Regions from separate parts of the Kitasatospora cineracea genome, predicted to be linked through region 1. Evidence: riboswitches for the same ligand, from Rfam matches in the RefSeq annotation. Region 1 holds a riboswitch; each other region holds the start of a gene.

What was found. Region 1 has a riboswitch for cyclic di-AMP ahead of EDD39_RS04685 (M23 family metallopeptidase). Riboswitches for the same ligand answer to the same signal wherever they lie in the genome.
Region 2: linked by a shared signal. The riboswitch ahead of EDD39_RS28620 (glycoside hydrolase family 16 protein) and the one ahead of EDD39_RS04685 (M23 family metallopeptidase) in region 1 are both predicted to bind cyclic di-AMP.
Region 3: linked by a shared signal. The riboswitch ahead of EDD39_RS17210 (transglycosylase family protein) and the one ahead of EDD39_RS04685 (M23 family metallopeptidase) in region 1 are both predicted to bind cyclic di-AMP.

The regions. Positions count from the first base shown of each region.
Region 1 is NZ_RJVJ01000001.1:1,061,100-1,067,566, reverse strand. Features, by position in the region: gene EDD39_RS04710 (hypothetical protein) at 1-213, opposite strand, end outside; gene EDD39_RS04705 (hypothetical protein) at 391-582, opposite strand; gene EDD39_RS04700 (TetR-like C-terminal domain-containing protein) at 613-1,191, opposite strand; gene EDD39_RS04695 (alpha/beta fold hydrolase) at 1,191-2,036, opposite strand; gene EDD39_RS04690 (YiaA/YiaB family inner membrane protein) at 2,172-2,462, opposite strand; cyclic di-AMP (ydaO/yuaA leader) riboswitch at 2,689-2,853, shown strand; gene EDD39_RS04685 (M23 family metallopeptidase) at 2,864-3,646, shown strand; gene EDD39_RS04680 (SDR family oxidoreductase) at 3,656-4,429, opposite strand; gene EDD39_RS04675 (helix-turn-helix domain-containing protein) at 4,603-5,451, shown strand; gene EDD39_RS04670 (hypothetical protein) at 5,475-6,287, opposite strand; gene EDD39_RS39285 (GNAT family N-acetyltransferase) at 6,338-6,467, shown strand, end outside.
Region 2 is NZ_RJVJ01000002.1:471,327-477,793, reverse strand. Features, by position in the region: gene EDD39_RS28640 (alpha/beta hydrolase) at 5-1,183, shown strand; gene EDD39_RS28635 (MoaF-related domain-containing protein) at 1,235-1,561, opposite strand; gene EDD39_RS28630 (guanyl-specific ribonuclease) at 1,653-2,048, opposite strand; gene EDD39_RS28625 (esterase/lipase family protein) at 2,251-3,504, shown strand; cyclic di-AMP (ydaO/yuaA leader) riboswitch at 3,890-4,018, shown strand; gene EDD39_RS28620 (glycoside hydrolase family 16 protein) at 4,032-5,210, shown strand; gene EDD39_RS28615 (hypothetical protein) at 5,218-5,667, opposite strand; gene EDD39_RS28610 (SUKH-4 family immunity protein) at 5,769-6,467, shown strand, end outside.
Region 3 is NZ_RJVJ01000001.1:3,781,084-3,787,550, reverse strand. Features, by position in the region: gene EDD39_RS17220 (sirohydrochlorin chelatase family protein) at 283-1,179, shown strand; gene EDD39_RS17215 (hypothetical protein) at 1,349-3,496, opposite strand; cyclic di-AMP (ydaO/yuaA leader) riboswitch at 3,939-4,108, shown strand; gene EDD39_RS17210 (transglycosylase family protein) at 4,093-5,421, shown strand; gene EDD39_RS17205 (hypothetical protein) at 5,531-5,731, shown strand; gene EDD39_RS17200 (AMP-dependent synthetase/ligase) at 5,853-6,467, shown strand, end outside.

The sequences.
Region 1 (6,467 bases):
GACCTCGCCGTACCCGCGCTGCGGGCCCGCGGCGACCGGCCGCAGCGAGCGCAGCCCGCGGGCCACCGCGATCCCGCGCCGCAGCGCGCCGCCCCAGCCCTCCCGCGGCGGGGCGGCCGCCGTCCGCGCGGTGCCCGGAGCGCCGTCCGGCGCCGTCCGGGGAGCGGGGATCAGCCCCGTGCCGGGCTCGATGTGCTGAGTCGCCTGCGGCATGTCCTGATCCTCCGTGCTTGTCGGCCACACCCGTGGAAGGTCTCCACGCGGTATGACTTCCCGACCGAAGGACAGTGTTACGCACCGGCGGTGTCGGAATGGTGGGGGACAGGTTGCGAAAAGGTGTGGACGGCGCGCCACCGGCGCGTTCCCACCCTGGTCGGCGCCCCCGCGGGCTCAGGGCCCGGTCTGCTCCGCGGCGGCCCGCGCGGAGTCCTGCTCCACCGGCAGGTCCGGGGCGGAGACGGCGTCCTTCAGCGGGCCGGGACCGGTGCGGTGCTCCGGCGCGGCGTGCGCGCTGGGGGCGGCGAGGGAGGCGACCACCCCGACGGCGAGCGAGGCAAAGGCGAGCAGGCTGCGCTTCTTCATACCGTGGAGAACGCGGCAGCGCCCCGGAGGTCACGCGCCTTCCGCACCGGGCCAGTTGGCCAGGCCCTCGACCAGCACCCCGGTCAGCCGCTCCAGCGTGACGTCCGTCCCCTCGGCGAGCTGGAACGCCCCCGCCGTGGTCAACGAGGCGTACCCGTGGGCCGCGGCGCGCAGTGTCCGCACCGCGTGCACCGCCTCCGAGCCCTCCAGGTCGTAGCCGCGCAGCACCGCGAACAGCACCCCCACCATCCGCTCGGCGGCCGCGGCCAGCTCCGGGTCCGGGTCCGGCACCTGCGGCAGCGCCGCGTACCGGAGGGGGTGGCTCAGCGCGTACCCGGCGTACGCGGCGAGCAGGGCGCGCACCGCCCCGTCCCGGGAGTGGCCGAGGACGGCGGCGGCCAGGTGGTCGGCCAGCTCCCCGGTGGTGCGGACGGCGACCAGGCGGCGCAGTTCGGGCAGGCCGCCCGCCACGTGCTTGTACAGCGAGGGGGTGGCGACGCCCGCCCTGGCGGCGACCGCGGCCAGGGTGAGCGCCTCGGCGCCGCGCTCGTCGACCAGTTCGAGGGCGTGGTCCACCACGGCGGCGGTGGAGAGTCCGGCGCGGGGCATCAGCGGGCGCTCCCGCCGGTGCCGGCCGGCTCGGCCAGGAAGGGCAGCAGGGCGTCGGCGACGGCCTGCGGGTGACCGGCCATCGGGTAGTGGCCGGCGCCCTCGATCATCACCTTGCGGCCGCGCAGCGCGGCGGCCTGCCGGTCGGCGACCAGCTCCGGCTTCGGGAAGTCCGGGTCCTTGTCGCCCATCAGCACCAGGGCGGGCACGTCGACGGCCGCGCACCAGCCGACCGGCGCCGAGTCGCCCTTCAGGTAGCCGCGCAGCGCCGCCTTGCGGGCGGGCTCGCGGAGCATCGCGGCCAGCCCGGCCCGGTAGTCCTCGAAGTCGGCGGGGCGGCTGGTGGCCGGGTAGTAGAACTTCTGCATCGTGCCCCACAGGCCGGGGAACGCGGTGACCAGCGGGGCGGCCAGGCCGAACAGCGCCTTCTGGAAGCCGTTCAGCGGCAGGTTCTCGATGAACGCGTCGATCAGCACCACGCCGCCGGTGCGCTCGGGGGCGAGCGCGGCGGCCCGGACCACGGTGGCGCCGGTGTAGGAGCTGCCGACCAGGACGGTGCCGCGCAGGTCCAGGTGGGCCAGCAGGGCCGCCAGGTCCTCGGCGATCGCGGCCGGGGTGTGGTCGGTGAAGCCGGTCGAGGACTCGCCCATGCCGCGCAGGTCCATGGTGACCACCCGGTGCCCGGCGGCGCTCAGCAGCGGGGCGAGGTGGCGGTAGACGGCGCGCTTGTCGAGCATGCCGGGCAGCAGGACGACCGGGACGCCGGAGCCGGGGGCGTCGTCGTAGGCGATCCGGCCGCCGGTGACGTCGAGGTACCGGGTGGTGGTGCCGAGGGTGCTGTTCATCGCGGGCCTCCTGGCGGGCGTCCGGCGCTCCGGGCTCTCCAGGCCCGGCTGCTGCCGATAGCCATAAAGCTAAGGCTAATAGCCTTAGCTGTCAACCCCCGGCCCGGCTCCGGTTCCCGCCACCGCCTCCCGCCCTCAGATCCCGTCCACCTTGAACGGGTCGTGCTCGGCGAGCAGCTTCTCCAGCCGGGCCTGGTCGACCCGGCTGGTGATCGCGCCCTCGTCCTGGCGGTCGCGGACCACCTTGGCCAGCGTGAACGCGGAGGTGATCACGTAGAGCAGCCCGACCCCGAGGAAGGCGCGCATCCAGGCGCTGACCGGGAGGTACGCGATCCCGAGGGCGAGCGCGGCGGTGGCGAACCCGAAGGAGGCGACGGCCTGCAGGTAGTAGGCGGAGGTGGTGCGGTGCGGCACGGATGCGGTCATGCGCCCAGGGTCCCGCCGGGGCGGGAGGGGGTCGTGAGTACGGATACTCAACCGCCCCGTCACGGTCCGTCATGTCCGAAACCGGGTACCTTGGCGAACCGTCACAAATCGCCCATAGGGCGTCAGGAAAGTTTCACTGCACCTCGGTGGGCGCTTGGAATCATGGGGTCCATAGGATTAACGTTTGATAACGCAGCGCGGTCGGCAACGCCGTAACCATGCGGCACCGTGCGCCACGCCTAATCCATCCGGACCTGCCCCCCGGGGCCGGTCCAGGAGCCGGGGAACCACGTTCCACCGGGGTGAATCGGAACGGCCCTGGGCCCGACCGTAGGAGACCTTCCACCTCCGAACCCGTCAGCTAACCCGGTCGGCGGCAGGGAAGGAAGGAGCGCGCCCCCGTGGCGTCGACCCACACCGAGAGCACCGGCACCCAGCTCCTCGACCACCCGGTCGGGACCGAGGCCGTCCGGCACCGGCTGCCCCGTCAGACCCGGACCGGCGCGCCCCTGCTGGGCGTCACCGCGATGACCGCCGCCCTCGGCGCCACCGGCCTCGCCGCCGCCCCCGCCCAGGCCGCCGCCACGCCGGCCCCGGCCCCCGTCACCGCCGCCGACGAAGCCTCCGACGGCCTGCTCGCCGCCGACCCCGGCCTCGCCCTGGCCGCCCGCATCCTGCAGCAGGCCGACGGGCAGCGCACCGCCGCCGAGGAGTCGGCCCGGGTCGCCGCCGCGCAGGAGGCCCAGGCCAAGCGCGCCGAGCGGCAGGCCGAGGCCGGGTCCGACCGGTCCGCGCCCGCCCTGCCGGTGGCCGGGTACCAGCTGGCCGCGCCGTTCGCCCAGGCCGGGGAGCACTGGGCCCACCTGCACACCGGCCTGGACTTCGCCGCCCGCACCGGCACCCCCGTCACCGCCGTCACCGGCGGCACCGTCACCTCGGCCGGCTGGTCCGGCGCCTACGGCTACCGGGTCATCCAGACCCTCCCCGACGGCACCGAGCTCTGGTACTGCCACCTCTCCCGGATCGCCACCGCCTCCGGCCCGGTCGCCCCCGGCACCGTCCTCGGCGCGGTCGGCGCCACCGGCAACGTCACCGGCCCGCACCTGCACCTCGAGGTCCGCCCCGGCGGCGCCGCCCCCGTCGACCCGCTGCCCTGGCTCCGGCAGCTCGGCCTCCAGCCGTAGGGCCCGTCCTCAGCTCGCCTGGCCGGTCGGCATGACGGTGACCTGCTGGAGGTTGACGCGCGGCGGCAGGGCGGCCAGGAACCCGACCGTCCTGGCGATGTCGCCGGGAACGAGCCACTCCACCGTCTCCCTGGAACCGGCCAGCCAGTCGAGCGCGCCCCGGTCGGTGACGTGGTCCTGGAGCTCCGTCCCGACGATGCCGGGCTCGATCGTCGAGACCCGGACGTGCTTCGCGCCCAGCTCGGCCCGCAGGTGGCGCGAGAGGTGGGTGACGTAGGCCTTGGTCGCGGAGTAGACGGCGAAGGTCGGGAAGATGTTCTGCGCCGCGATCGACGAGGTGTTGACCAGGTCGGCGACGCCGCGCTCGGCCGCGGCCGCGACCAGCTGCGGGGTGAACGCGCCGATGACGTTCATCAGCCCGGAGACGTTGAGGTCGATCTGCCGCTGCCACTGGTCCACGGCCACCTCCTCGACCGGCGCCGGGAGCATCACCCCGGCGTTGTTGAACAGCAGGTCCGCGCCGCCCAGTTCGGCGGCGACCCGGTCGGCGGCCGCCCGCACCGCGGCCCGGTCGGTGACGTCCGCGGCGATCGCCAGCGCGGTTCCGCCGGCCCGCTCGATCCGGTCGGCCAGCGCGGCCAGCCGCTCGGCGCGGCGGGCCAGCACGACGACCCGGGCACCGAGCCCGGCGAGCTCCTCGGCGGTGGCCTCGCCGATGCCGCTGGAGGCGCCGGTGACCACGGCGGTGCGGCCGGCGAGGGGCAGGGAGGTGAACGTGGACATGGTGGACCTTCCTTGCAGGACACGGGAGTTGCGGCACCGGAGGCTCCGGCCGCTGTTCCAGCACACCAGCCCGGCGGCCCCGCGGACGGCCCCGGGCGGACCCTGCGCCGACTGGTACCGCCAGGGCCACCCACGGCCCGCCGGGGCGCCCCCGCAGCCCGCACACTTGGTCCATGGAACGCAGCAGGGAAATCGCCGACTTCCTCCGCACCCGGCGCGCCGCGATCGCCCCGGGACCGGCCGGGCTGCCCGCGGACGGCCGGGTGCGGCGGGTGCCCGGTCTGCGCCGCGACGAGGTGGCCCGGCTGGCCGGCGTCAGCACCGAGTACTACACGCGCCTCGAACAGGGCCGGGCCGGGCGCCCGTCCACCGAAGTGGTCCAGGCGCTGGCCCGCGCCCTGCGGCTCGACCCCTCGGAGCGCGAGCACCTGGCCGACCTGCTGCTCCCCGCCGAGCACGCGGCCCGCCGCGCCCCGGAACGGCCGCAACGGGTCAGGCCGGGGCTGCACCTGATGCTGGAGACCCTGGCGCACGTCCCGGCGTTCGTCCTCGGCCGGCGCACCGACGTCCTGGCCGCCAACCGCCTCGCCCGGGAGGTCCTCGTCGACTTCGACGCGCTCCCGGCCACCCGCCGGAACATGGCCCGCTACTACCTGCTCGACCCGCAGGCCCGCGAACGGGTCGGCGACTGGGCGACGATCGCCGCCGAGACCGTGGCCATGCTCCGGCTGGAGGCCGGCCGCCGCCCCGACGACCGCAGGCTCGCCGAGCTGATCGGCGAACTCACCCTGCGCTGCCCGGAGTTCACCGCCTGGTGGAACGACCACCGGGTGCTCCGCCGCACCCACGGCGCCAAGCACTACGTCCACCCGCTGGTGGGCGACCTGCACTTCTCCTACGAGTCCTTCCAGGCCCCCGGCGACCCCGACCAGACGCTGTGCGTCTACTCCGTGGAACCCGCCTCCCCCACCGCCGACGCCCTGCGCCTGCTGGCCGGCTGGAGCGCCCCCGCCGCCACCTGACCGGCGGGGCCGCCCCGGGGCCCTCAGTACTCCTCGGGGGCCAGCTCCGGGAACTCCTCCAGCAGCAGCCGCGGCAGCCCCGGGACGGTCCACTCGCCGCACAGGTCGATCGCGGCCTGCGCCACCGCCTCCTCGAACTCCTCGAACGCGCCGGAGAGTTCGGCCGGCATCGGCAGCCCGAGAGCGTTCAGCTCGGCCAGGTTGCGGTAGCTGCGCCGCATCAGGCCCTGCTCCAGCAGCCGCCGCGCCCCGTCGGTGGAGACGCCGATCAGCAGCGGCCGCCCGGGCTGGTCCCAGTGGCCGTCCCCGTCCAGGCCCGGCACCCGGTCGAAGGCGGCGAACCGCTCCGGCTCGGGCAGTTCGCGGAACGCCGCCAGCCACTCCCGGACCGGGCCCGGGTCGTCGGTCGGCACCCCGTCCGCGCGCAGCAGCAGCGCGTACAGCCGGGGCCAGGTCACCAGGTCGGCGCGGCGCAGCAGCGAGAGCAGCACCTCGCCCTGCCAGTCGGCCTCCGCGCGGAGCTTCTCCGCCCGCTTGGCGTTCAGCCGCCGGGCCGCCCGCTGCCACTCGATCAGCAGCCGCACCGCCGCCGGGTAGGCCGCCGGGTCGCCGTCCGGCTGCACGTACAGGTGGAGCTGCTCGTAGAGCAGGTGCTCCAGCACGGGGGAGGTGAGCTCCGGCAGGCCGTCGTGCAGCCGGGCCCCGCCCAGCTCCAGCAGGGTCAGGACCGTCCGCACCGCCGGTTCGGGGACGGGGTCGAGCCCCGCCTCGGCCGCCCAGTCCAGCAGGTCGGCGGCACGGGTGCGGGGAAGCAGGTGCAGGTCGTCGTCGTCCACCCCGGTACGGTAGCCGGTCCCCGGACGGCCGCCGGGTAGGGTCGGCCGGCATGGAGACCCTCCGGCTGCGCGGCCCCCGGCTCACCCTGCGCGAGTACCGGCACACCCCGGAGGAGGCGGCCGCCCTGCACGCCGTGCACGGCGACCCCGCGACGGTCCGCCACCTCCCGTTCGGGCCGC
Region 2 (6,467 bases), on a different contig from region 1:
GGGCATGGGGCTGACCAGCACGACACTGCTGCTGTTCACGATCGAGGTCGCGGTGGCGGCGCTGGGGGCGACCGTCTGGTGGTGGCCCGCCCTCGCCCGGCGGCACTGGCGGGCGGTGCTCGGACGGATCGGCATGCTGCTCGGCAGCCAGCTCGCGCTGCTCGCCGTGATCGGCCTGCTGGCCAACAACTACTTCTCGTTCTACAGCAGTTGGAACGACCTGCTGGGCACCGGACCGGACGCCCCGGTCGCCGTGCGGGCCGCCGCACCCGCCGCCCAGGCCGCCCCGGCCCCGTCCGCCGCGCCCTCCCGGCAGCCGGACCCGCCGGACCTCCCGGTGCTGCCCGCCCAGGAGACCGGCAGCGAACCGGTCAACACCGGCGGCCCGCGCGACCCGGAGCGGGTCGGCGCGATCCGCGCGGTGCGGATCCCCGGCGCCCGCACCGGCCTGAGCACCGACGGGTACGTCTACCTGCCGCCGCAGTACTTCCAGCCCGGCAACGAGCGGCGCAAGTTCCCCGCGGTCATCGCCATGACCGGCTTCCCCGGCGACGCCAAGGCCCTGATCACCCGCTTCAACTACCCGGGCGTCGCCCTCGACGAGATCCGGGCGGGCCGGATGCAGCCCACCGTCCTGGTGCTGATGCGCCCCTCGCCCGCGATGCCCGCCGACCCCGAGTGCGAGGACGTCCCCGGCGGGACGCAGGCCGAGACCTACTTCGCCGCGGACGTCCCGCGCGCGATCGGCGCCACCTACCGGACCTCCGACGGCCCCGGCGGCTGGGGCGTGATGGGCAACTCCACCGGCGGCTACTGCGCCGCCAAGCTCGCCATGCGCCACCCCGAGGTGTTCGCGGGCGGCGTCTCCATCTCCGGCTACCTGAAGGCCGCCGAGGACGTCACCACCGGCGACCTGTTCAAGGGCAGCGGGCAGCGCCGCGACGAGGCCGACCTGCTGTGGCGGCTGCGCAACCTGCCGATGCCCGCCACCGGGGTCATGCTCAGCGGCGCCGAGAAGGGCGACGGCGACTTCCGCGCCGAGGCCGACGCGTTCACCGCCGCCGCGAAGCCGCCGCTGGCCACCGCGGTGGCCTCCGTCCCCGAGGGCGGGCACAACTACACGACCTGGATCAAGCTGCTGCCGGCCGGGTTCCGGTTCCTGTCGCAGCGGCTGAAAGCCTGAGCGCCGGGGGGGGAGGGTCGGGCCCGGGGGAGGGCCGGGGCCGGGTGAGGGTCAGGCCGGGGTGAGGGTGCCGGTGTGCAGCTCGCCGACCCGGCCGGTCTCGCCCTCCCAGGTCCAGAAGACCTTCACGGTCAGGGCGGTGAGGTCCATGACGTGGCTGACGGTGATGCCGCTGCGCTCCGTCCAGGAGACGAACCAGACGCCGGGGGCGACGGCCGCGACGTGCAGCGGGACGTCCTCGTACTGGCCGGCCGACTCGCCGAGGCCCTCCCAGCGCAGCCGGGTGCCGTCCGCGGAGTAGGAGTTGCGGAAGGAGGCGCCGTTGTCGACCTCGAAGAGGTAGGTGCGGCCGGCGAAGCCCGGCAGGGGGGCGTTCATGGAGGTCCTCGGTCCTTCGGGCGGGTCGGATCGGCGGGCGGGCGCGACCGGGCCGGCCGCACCCGCCCAACCTATCGGACCGGGGCTCCGGTCAGCAGCCGAAGTCGACGCGGCGGAACGACACGTAGTGGTCGGCCGTGTAGTAGTCCTCGTGGTGGAGCTTGCCGGTGATGATCCGCCGGGTGCCGCGGGTCGGGCTGCCCGGGGTGATCACGGTGTACTCGTGGTAGTAGCCGGTGGACTGCGCGGGCAGGACGCCCTCGCGGTTCTGGAACACCACGCCGTCCTGCGAGTACGGGAACGGCCCGCCCGCGTCGATCAGGCGGATGGTGTCGCGGCCCTGGCTGGGCAGCGCCGTGTAGCAGATGTTCCCGCTGACGGCGGCGTGCGCCTGGCCGGCGGCCACGGCGGTCGGGGCGAGGGTCAGCAGGCCGAGGGCGGCGACCGAGACGGCACGGATCTTCAACGCGCGTAGAGTCATTCGCATGCCAGCAGTGTGACGCCCCGTCGGGTCCGGCGGAACCCTTGGCGCGAACACTTCATCCCCGGGCCACCGCCGCACCACCCCGCCGCCGCGTGCCGGACCGCCACCAGCGGCGTCCGCGGGGTGTGGTCCTGACACATGGGGCCCGGACGCCACCGCCCCTACCGTGACCTGACCCCCCGTCACCCCCGTCCGAGGAGGCCCGGTGCGCCACCCGCTCAGGTCCCTGTCCGCCGCACTGCTGGCCGCGGCGCTGCTCGCGCTCGGCCCCGCACCCGCGCACGCCGCCACCGCCGCGCCCGGCTACCTGACCCGGGAGGCCGCGTTCCCCGCCCCCGGCAACGGCTGGGCCCAGGTCGAGCGCTACCTCGACACCACCACCGGCTTCCGGCAGGAGCAGTACCCCGCCGACGGGCGCGGCGACCAGGACGGCGCCCGGGTCACCTACTTCGGCGCCGCCCGCCCCTACTCCGGGCGCTTCCTGCTGTACAGCGCCCAGGGCTGGGACACCGCCCCCGGCACGCCGGTGCTGCTGGTGCACGGCGCCAACGACAACGCCGACCGGGCCTGGGCGAACCCCGGCGAGAGCGGCGGCTGCGGCGCGCCGAACTGCCCCGCCACCGGCATGGCGCAGGCGCTCGCCGCCGCCGGGCACCGGGTGTTCGCCATCGGCTTCGCGCACAAGCAGGGCGACAACCTGCAGCAGGCTCAGGCGGTCGGCGACGCGCTCGCCCTGGTCCGGGCCCGCACCGGCGCCGCCCAGGTCGACCTGGTCGCCTGGAGCAAGGGCGAGGTCGCGGCCCGCGCCTACGTCTCCTCGGTCAAGCCGTCCTGGGGCCGGGCCTACGCGGGCGACGTCCGCCGGCTGGTCACCCTCGGCGGCCCCAACGGCGGCCTCGACTACAGCTACGCCCACGGCTGGGCGTTCTCCCTCGCCACCTGGCCCGCCTGCGGCGGCACCGCCAACGCGCCCTCCCCGCACCTGTACATGACCTGCTACGGCACCTACACCGCCCAGCCCTGCCTGGGCGTCCTGCCCACCGGCGGCTACGACTGCTTCCCCGGCCAGCGCCAACTGCTCGCCCGCTGGGACGGCCGCTACGGCCTCGACACCGCCATGCAGGACTGGTGGACCACGTACTACGGCGGCCAGGGCTACTACACCTCCGGGCAGGGCATCCAGGCCGCCATCGACGCCGGCTCGCTGATCGCACCGCTCCAGCGGGCCGGCGTGCCGGCCGCCGTGCCCGGCTACCTGCTGGCGGGCGGCTCGGCGGACATCCCCGGCATCCTGAACGAGACCCGCGGCCCCAGCGACGGCCTGGTGCTCACCGCCAGCGCGCTGGACACCACCGGCGTCCCGACGGTCGGCGGCACCGCGCTGCTCGGCGGCCTCAACCACCTGGAACTCGCCTGGGCCCCCGCCGCGACCGCCCAGGTCAGCGCCTGGCTGGGATGACGGACCGCGATGTGAGAGTGCTCTCAGCGGGCCCCGGACCCTTGGAGACAAAGCGACAATCTGCCTAGCCTGCGGGTGCGTCCAGGACCGGACGCACCCGCCGACGGGACGCCGAATCCCGCCCGACCGACGGCGTCGTCCCACAGCAACAGACCACGGGCGGGAGCGGGGGACCCACGGCAGTACGCCGCGCCTTCCCCCGCCCCTGCCCGGCGGGCCCGGGTGCGGTTCGGCCCTGTCCGGCCGATCTTGCCGGGCGCGCGACGCCGGATCTCCCCCAGCCCCAAGGGGGGCTGGGAGGTGCCCCCTTCGGCTGGAAGCACCGGCCCAACACCCGAGTACATCCAGTACGAGGGCGTCGGGCCGGCACTCCCAGCCGGGCGCCCGACGTCGCGCGCCGATCCGACAAGATCGACCGGACAGGGCCTCGGGGTGAAGCCGCGCCTGCGCGCGGCCGGGCGGCCTCGGCGCCCGAACCCGACAGCTCACCTCGCAGGCGTCGCGGAGGAACCCGTCCCATGCGACCCATGCCCCTTGCCACCCCCGCCCGCCTCGGCGTGCTGGCCGGCGCCGCCGCGCTGGTCGGCGTGCCGCTGGCCGCCGGACCCGCCGGCGCCGCCACCGCCACCACCGTCGTCCAGGACCGGCTCGCCCCGGCCGGGATGACCGCCGGCAGCGCGAGCACCGCCTCGCTGACCCTGCACGCGAACCGCTGCTTCACCGCGAAGACCGTCGGCGTCGGCATCCGCGACGCGGCCGGCGCCAACCTCGACTTCCCCGGCAGCGCGAGCAACGTCCGGATCTGCTCCGGCGGCGTCACCGTCACCACCGGCGCGCGCACCCTGCCGGCCGGCACCTACACCCAGTTCGGGTTCTGGCAGGACACCGCGGGCGGCTGGCACAACCTGCCCTCGCGCACCCTCACCGTCGCCGGCGCCACCACCGCGCCGACCGCGCCGACGGCCCCGACCACGCCCACCACGCCGACGGCGCCGGACCCGGCCCCGGGCCAGGCGCCCGTCCCCGGCAAGTCGCTGACCTGGTCGGAGGAGTTCTCCGGGCCGATCGCCTGGGGCAGCAAGTGGACCGGCGACCGCAGCAGCGCCTACCGCTACGGCAGCCACAACCCCGACGACAACAAGCTGGACTGGCTGGCCCCGTCCGCCGTCACCGTCTCCGGCGGCGTCGCCACCTTCACCGCCACCCCCTCCGCGCACACCCTGGAGAACGGCAAGCAGGCCTGGGACACCGGCCTGCTCACCACCGAGTACAGCAAGGACGGCTTCCAGGTCCGCACCGGCGACTACATCGAGGCCCGGGTGAAGCTGCCCGCCGGCACCGGCGCCTGGCCCGCGCTGTGGACCTGGAAGGACGGCAACAACGAGATCGACAGCTTCGAGTACCACCCGGACAACCCGAACCTGCTCGAACTCTCCAACCGGATCCGCTCCGGCCTGAAGTACCACACCGACGCCAACGCGATCGCCCCCGACCGCTGGGTCACCGTCGGCACCTACTACGGCGCCGACTCGGTCGACTGGTACGTCAACGGGGCGAAGGTGTTCTCCGACGGCACCGGCGTCGGCGCGAACTGGTCGGCCTACCCGATCCTCAACCTGTCGCTCAGCGCCGGCCAGTACCACCCGGCGGCGAGCGGCAGCGCGCCGGTCTCGTTCAGCGCCGACTACCTGCGGGTCTACCGCTGACGGTCCCTCACGAGACGGTGAGCGCGAACGCCGTCCGGTCGTTCGCCGGGACGCGGTCGTCCGCGCTCACCACCCGCAGCTGCCCCACGGTCCGCAGGCCGTGGGGCAGCTGCGCGTCCGCCCGCACCGGCACCAGCGCCGTCGCCGACCGCAGCGGCGGCAGGCCCGCCGGGAACACGCAGCTGACGGTCCGCCCGGCGGCCGTGCACGAGGACGGGAAGTACGGCCCCTCCGGGGCGAAGCCCGGCGGCAGCTCCACCACCACCGTGAACGGCGAACCCGTCGTCTGCGGACCGCCGTTGGCGACGAAGGCGTGCACCGTCGTCACCCCGCCCGGCGCCACCGGGTCCGGATCCAGCCGCACCACCCGCAGGTCCGAGTCCGAGGGGGCGGCGGCCGCGCCCAGCGCCCCCAGGGCGAGCAGGGGCGCGGCCAGCAGGGCGGGGAGACGGTGCACGGGGGGCCTCCGGCGGAGCGCGGTCAGTCGTGCACCCAGCGTAGCCGCGGCACCCGGACCGCCCCGTCGGACCACGCCGGGCGGCGGGTAGCGTGGGGCGCATGGGAACTGCGGGGGATGCGGGCGGGGCAGCGGTGTGGACGGCCGAACTGCCGGGTGCGGCAAGGGCGTTCCTCGACGGCGCCGGGGTGGGGTGGGAGCCGTCGAACGACGGGGCGGTACGGCGCTTCGGGCGGTACGTGGGGGAGTTCGCCGACGCGCTGGAGGAGAACCTGCGGGAGGGGCTGCGGGTGCTGACCGGGCTGGGGGAGCACTACCGGGGGCCGGTGTACGAGGCGCTGCTGGCCGAGTACCGGGACGCGGCCCGGGGGCGGATGGCCCGGATGGTGGCCGGGGCGCGGACGTGCGCGCGGCGGCTGCACGTGGCGGCCGACGTGATCGCCGGCATGCAGAACGAGGTGGTCGAGGAACTGGCGGCGCTGGCGGCGGACGAGGGCCGGCCGGTGGCGGACCGGGCCGCCGCGGCGGAGAAGCAGATCGCCTACCTGCAGCGGCAGTTGGAGCACTACGCGCTGGACCAGGTGAGCGAGGTCGCGGCCGACCAGTTGGCGGCGATCGTCGCCGAGGCGTCGCGCGGGCCCGAGCGGCCGCGCTCCGCGGAACTGCTCGCCGCGCTCGACCGGGGCGAGGACCTCGGCCCGGAGCACCGCTTCGACCCGGCGGAGGTGGAGCGCTGCGCGGTGGCGCTGGACCGGCACGAGGACCGGCTTCGGCTGGCGGCCGAGCGCTTCCGGACCTGC
Region 3 (6,467 bases), 2.7 Mb from region 1:
AGCATGGGAAATTTCCCGTGCAGAAGAACGTGCCAATGCTGTCACCAACCCTTCACAGCCGTGCAATTGACGGTGCGTAAGCGGACACAGCCGGGCGAAACGCCAGTCACTCCATGACCGTCCGCACACATTCGTCTGCGCGTTGTCGATCATCACCACCTTCCACGCGGTTCACAGGTAGTCACGATTCGCACTGTGATGACTGTCACTTCCTGGCGGAAACCCGCCCGCTGCCGGTATCCGGCTGCAACGCGCGAGGGGACATGTCCTACGATCTGGCGCATGAGCACCGCAGCCATCCCGGGCGCGCCACTGCCCGTCCGTACGCCAGGCTCCCGTGCGCGGGGGCGCCACCGCCGTCCCGAGCGCCCCGAGATCATGGCCGGTTCGCCCGCCCTGGTGCTGGCGGTCCCGGCCGTCGCCGGGCCGGAGAGCCGCCCGGTCGTCGAGGAGCTGCTGTCCATCGTCCGCACCGAGCAGGCGGGGATCGAGGTGACGGCGGCCTACCAGGGCGGTGAGGACGCGCCGACGGTCGCCGGCCTGATGGCGGCGGCCGCCGAGGCGGGCCTGCCCGCGCCGGTGGTCGTCCCGCTGGTGCCCGGACCGCACGGCTTCCTGCCCGAACTGCACAAGCTGGCCGCCGAGACCGGCGCCCAGGTGCTGGACCCGCTGGGCCCGCACCCGCTGCTGGCCGAGGCCGTGCACGTGCGGCTGTCCGAGGCCGGGCTGGCCCGCGCCGACCGGGCCCGGCTGTTCGCCATCGCCACCGCCGCCGACGGCGTGGTGCTGACCACGGTCGGCGGCGAGGAGGCCGCCGCCGCGGCCGGCATCACCGGCGTCCTGCTGGCCTCCCGGCTGGCCGTGCCGGTGGTTCCGGCCGCACTGGACGTGCCCGGCTCGGTGGCCGCGGCCGTCGCGCACCTGCGCGCCACCGGCTCCGAGCGCCCGGCGCTGGCCCCGCTGGTGATCGGCCCGGAGGCCGACACCGAGCTGCTGGCCACCGCCGCCGAGGAGACCGGCTGCGCGAGCGCCGCCCCGATCGGCGCCTACCCGACGGTGGGCCAGCTGATCGCCTCCGCCTACCTGGCCGCGCTCCCCGAGCCCACCCAGGAGCAGTTGGAGGCCGCCGAGGCCGCCATCGAGCAGCAGCGCGCCCCGGGGGCGCACGCGGCTCGCTGACGCCGACCGAGAGCCGCGACGGGCGGGAGCAGCGAATCGACGCGCTCCCGCCCGTCGCGCTTCCCCCCTGCTACGTCGACCGGTCCCGACGCGCCTCCCCCCGTGCCACGCCGACCGGTCCCGGCGCGCCTCCCCCCTGCCGCGCCGACCGGTCCCGTCCGGCTGCCGCTCAGCCGGTGGTGACGCGTCCCGTCCCGGGTGCGCGGTCGGTGAAGGCGAGCGCGGGCAGGGCGACCGGGCGCGGCGGGACGGGTGCCTCGGCCGGCGTGGTGGTGGCGTTCCACGGCGTGCCGGCGAGCCCCGGTCCGCCGCCCTTGCCGAGCGCGACGGTCTGCGTCTGCCCGGCCGGGCGGAACAGGATCCGGGTCGGGTCGGGCGCGTCCGGGTCGAGCCACAGTTCGCTGCCGGCCGGGCCGCCGAACGCGCAGTCCAGCACCGCGATGTCGTCGGGCTTGCCGTCGCCGGTGGCCCGGAACGCCACCCCGGCCTTGCGGTAGCCGGTCAGCCGGCTGCGGCTCAGGGTGACGGCCTCGCCGGCCAGTTGGTGCTTGAGGGTGGTCACCGCGTAGTCGGACTGCCCGGCGGCGTCGATCAGCAGCCCGTCGAAGACGGTGCCCTTGTCGCGGCCGAGCGCGTGCACGGCGATGCCGCCGGCGGCGTTCCCGTACAGCACCGAGGCGGTGTAGTCGAAGTCGTTCAGGTAGGCGCCGTGCTCGATGCCCCAGCCGCCGTTGTGGTACGCCGCGTACTGGGTGACGGTGTGGTGGTGCTCGGCGTTGAGCCAGACGAAGATGCCGTTCTGCAGGTTGTTGTGCGCCAGGCAGCGTTCGAAGGTCCAGACGCCCTCGCTGGTCTCCGGCCACTCGTAGCCGGACGCGCCGGTGGCGCCCTGCACGCCGACGGCCACGCAGTCCCGGGCCGAGGAGCCCGTCCCGGCGCCGAGGCTGAAGCCGGTGAGCCGGTAGGCGCGCGGGTTGGGCTCGAAGACGGTGCGGGAGGCGACGCAGCCGTCGTAGGCGATGTCGTCGGAGGGGCCCTGCGGGGTGCGGGTGTCGATCGGGCCGTCCCACCAGTACGCGTCCTCCCAGGTGTCGTGGGAGATGCAGCCGCGGAAGGTGATGCCGTGGCTGGCGTGCGGCACGAAGGCGTGGCTGCCGGTGTCGCGAACCACGACGCCCTCGACCACGGTGCCGCGCGAGGTGTCCAGCAGCATGTGGAAGTGCAGCCCGTACCGGCCGAGCACGGGTTCGGTGACGGGCTTGCCGTCCCAGCTGTCCTTGCCGGCGGCGCGCGGGCCGAGCCAGCGCAGGGCGGCGTGCCGGACGTCGGGCGGGCGGCTGGAGGTGAGGTGGACGTGTGCCCGGCCCTGCTCGGTGCCCTCGATCCGGACGTTGCGGCTGAGGTTGAGCACCTCGGCGCCGAAGGTCGCGCCGCCGCCGGTCGCCACCCGCGGGTGGGCGTGCCGCAGCGGGCCGGTCAGGGTGACGGTGGCGCCGTCGACCCGGGCGACCGTCACCAGGTCGTAGGCGGTGGAGAAGTCCGCGGTGTCGGGCGGCGCGGTCGGGGTGACGGCCAGTTCGTCGCCGGGCTGCCAGCCGTCGGGGGCGGCGGCCAGCTTCAGCGCGGTGTCGCCGGGCTCCAGGTCGGCTGCGGCCCGGACCCAGGCGGTGCGGGGCGCGCCGTCCAGTCGCAGGTAGCCCTGGCCGGTGACCCACAGGCCGGTGTCGCTGTCGACGACGGTCATCCCGCCGCCCGCGAACCGGTGTTCGTCGACCTGCGGGAAGCGCAGGGTGTGGGTGTGCGCGGCGTCGGGGGCCAGGGCCAGGACGCCGCGCACCTCGACGTTGCCCGCGCTGGCCAGGGTCAGCGTCCGGTCGGCGGCGAACACCAGCGAGCCGCCGGGCTCCACCAGCAGCGAGCCGACCTCGGCGTCGGCGTCCAGCACCACCCGGTCGGTGATCCGCACCGCGCTGCCGGGGCCCGGCGGTTTTCCGCCCCAGCCCTTGGCGTCGGACCACTTGCGGCCGCCGGCGTCCAGCACCGGGGGCCGGGTGGAGGGCTGCGGGCTGCCGGCGGCGGGTGGCGGGGCGCCGGTGCCGTGCGGGTGGCCGGCCGGGGTGGCGGTGCCGGTCTGCGCGGCGGCGGCGCCCGCCGGTTCGTCGGCCCCGGCCAGCGACTGCCGCAGGACCACTCCCCCGCCGAGCGCCGCCGCCGTCCCGGCCGCCAGCCAGGTCAGCATCCGGCGCCGCCCGACCGGCGGGCGCCGGTGCCGTGCCGGCGGCGGTTGCCGTTCCTCGTCCTGCCCGTGTTCCACCATGGCCGCCCTTCCAGGTTCCGCCGCCCTGAGCCGTCGGGGGCAGCATAGGCAGCGCGGGCGCCGGAAAGCGGCGGATTCGCTTTCGCTTCAGCATTCTGACGTACCGTCAGGAGGCACGGCGGGGTGCTTCGAGGCAGGGACAGAACGCCCATAAAGCGACAAATGACCCGCACACCGGGTGGACAAACGTGAATAATCCCGCATAGCTCAGCATAGGGCAGCAAAACGGGCACAAGATCACCTATCGCCTGACGTCCCGCCAGAATTCGCCGCCGCTCGCGGAGTTCGCCGAATATCCCTTGATCACCCATTCCGGCCGCTGTGATGCCGGTCACGGGCATTTGCGGATTCTCCTTAATTCCGCTTAATCTCCTGCCCACGTTCGTGGACACACGGACCCAGTTCGCCCGGAACGCCGAGTCCTGCCGCCGGGCGGGTCGGCTCATGCACAACGCACCACGGCAGGGGCGGGGGAACCAGGTAAGTCGCCCCGGGCGGTCGAAGGACCGCACGGGGCTAGGGGTGAAGCCGGGCGCACCACGCGGTGCGCGCGGCCGGGCAACTCCAGCCCGAATCCGACAGCTCACCTCGCAGGCGTGGGAGAGGAACGCTTCTTCATGCTGCCCATCAGCTCCAAGCGCGCCCGCCGCCTGATCGCCACCACCGGTGTCGTCGGCATCGGGCTGTCGATCCCCTGCCTGACCGGTGGCGTCGCCTCCGCGGCGACCGTCTCCACCTGGGACAAGGTCGCGCAGTGCGAGTCCAGCGGCAACTGGGCGATCAACACCGGCAACGGCTTCTACGGCGGTCTGCAGTTCACCGCCTCCACCTGGGCCGAGTTCGGCGGCACCGCGTACGCCTCGCGCGCCGACCTCGCCACCAAGGACCAGCAGATCTCGGTCGCCGAGAAGGTCCTGGCCTCGCAGGGCCCCGGCGCCTGGCCGGTGTGCTCGATCCAGGCCGGCCTGACCAAGGGCGGCGCCGCCCCCCAGGTCGACACCTCCGGCTCCGCCTCGTCCGCCACCGCCGCGCCGTCGCAGTCGCAGACCCAGGCGCCCGCCCAGTCGCAGTCGCAGTCCGGCAGCAAGGGCAAGTCCCAGAACGGCTGGTCGCAGAACGGCTGGTCGCAGGGCAAGTCGCAGTCCCAGCCGCAGGCCGAGCAGAGCGCCCCGGCCGCCACCGCCGACCAGTCGGCCGGCACCTACACCGTCGCGGCGGGCGACTGGCTGTCCACCATCGCGCAGAGCCAGCACGTGGACGGCGGCTGGCAGAAGCTGTACGACCTCAACCGCTCGGTGCTCACCGAGGGCCCGGACATGATCTACCCGGGTCAGCAGCTCTCGCTCGGCGGCGCCGCCACCGCGCAGCAGCAGTCCGCGCCGGCCGCCACCACCTCCTCCACCGGCACCCACCAGGGCTCGTCCTGGAAGGGCAACCGTTCCTCCGCCGCCAAGTCGTCGAGCACCCCGGCCAAGTCGTCCACCGCGACCACCGCCACCGCCTCGACCACGGCCGCCGCCACCGCCACCACGACGGCCGCCGAGGCGACCGCCACCAAGGCGACCGGCTCCAAGGCCGCGGCGATCGACTTCGCGCTGTCCAAGCTCGGCCAGGCGTACGTCTACGGCGGCACCGGCAACGGCGGCTGGGACTGCTCCGGCCTGACCCAGGCGGCGTTCCGACAGGCCGGCATCAGCCTGCCGCGCGTCGCCGCCGACCAGGCCGACTACTCGACCCGCGTCTCGCTGGACAGCCTGCAGCCGGGCGACCTGCTGTTCTGGTCCAGCAACGGCTCCAACTCGGGCGTCTACCACGTCGCCCTGTACGTCGGTGACGGCAAGTACGTCGAGGCCGCGAACCCGCGTTCCGGCGTCCGCACCGAGACCATCGCCAACTGGGCCCCCGACTTCGCGGGCCGCGTCTGATCACGGGCACGACCGCCGCTGCCCCCGGGGACCTGGTCGGCCCCGGGGGCAGCGGCCTATCCTCGGCCGGACGGGGCTCGACGAGACTCGACGACCGGGGAGCGGCACCATGGCGAAAGTGACGATCACGCTGGACGCGGACCTGGCCCTGGAGGTGATGATGCGCGTCGGCGCCACCAGCCCCCAGGACGCGGTGGAACTGGTCGTCCGCGACTACCTCTCCACCGACCGCCGCACCATCGCCCGCGCCGGCGGCACCCGTGACGGCGAGCGCTTCCTCCCCAAGCCCCCGCCCGTCGAAGAGGGCTGACGCCCCGCCGGGCCCGAAACCTCCACAACCTCCGCAACTGTCAAGTAACTTACTGTCTAGTAAGTTCACCGGCCAGTACCTAACCTGGGCGAACCCCCACCCCACCCAAGGGAGTTCGCTCATGGCACACCCCCTCGCCCGGGCCGCCCGCGCCACCCGCCCGCCCGTCGAGGTGCTGCGCACCGGTGGGCGGGTCGTCGAGGCCCGGTCCGCGTACCTGGTGCCGCCGCCCGCCGACGGGGTCCTGGGCGACCTGCCGTTCCGCAACGCGCAGGACGCGCCGGAGGCGGTGGTGGTGACGCGGCGCCGACCGGACGGCTCCTGGCGGGACGTGACGGCCCGTGAGTTCGCGGAGCAGGTCGCGGCGGTGGCCCGCGGCCTGGTCGCGGTCGGGGTCGGCCCCGGCGCGCGGATCGTGCTGATGTCGCGGACCGGGTACGAGTGGACGCTGCTGGACTTCGCCGCCTGGGCGGCCGGCGCCTGCGTGGTGCCGGTGTACCCGACGTCCGCGGTGGAGCAGGCGGAGTGGATCGTCCGGGACTCCGGCGCGGTGCTGGCGGTCGCGGAGGATGCCAGCACCGCCGAGGTGCTGACCGTGGCGATCGCCCGCACCGGCGGGACGGTGCCGCTGTGGCGGCTGGACGAGGACGCGGTCGGCGCCCTCGCCGAGCTGGGCCGCCCCGTTCCCGCCGAGGAGTTGGCGCGCCGCAGACGGGCCCAGGGCCCGGACGACGAG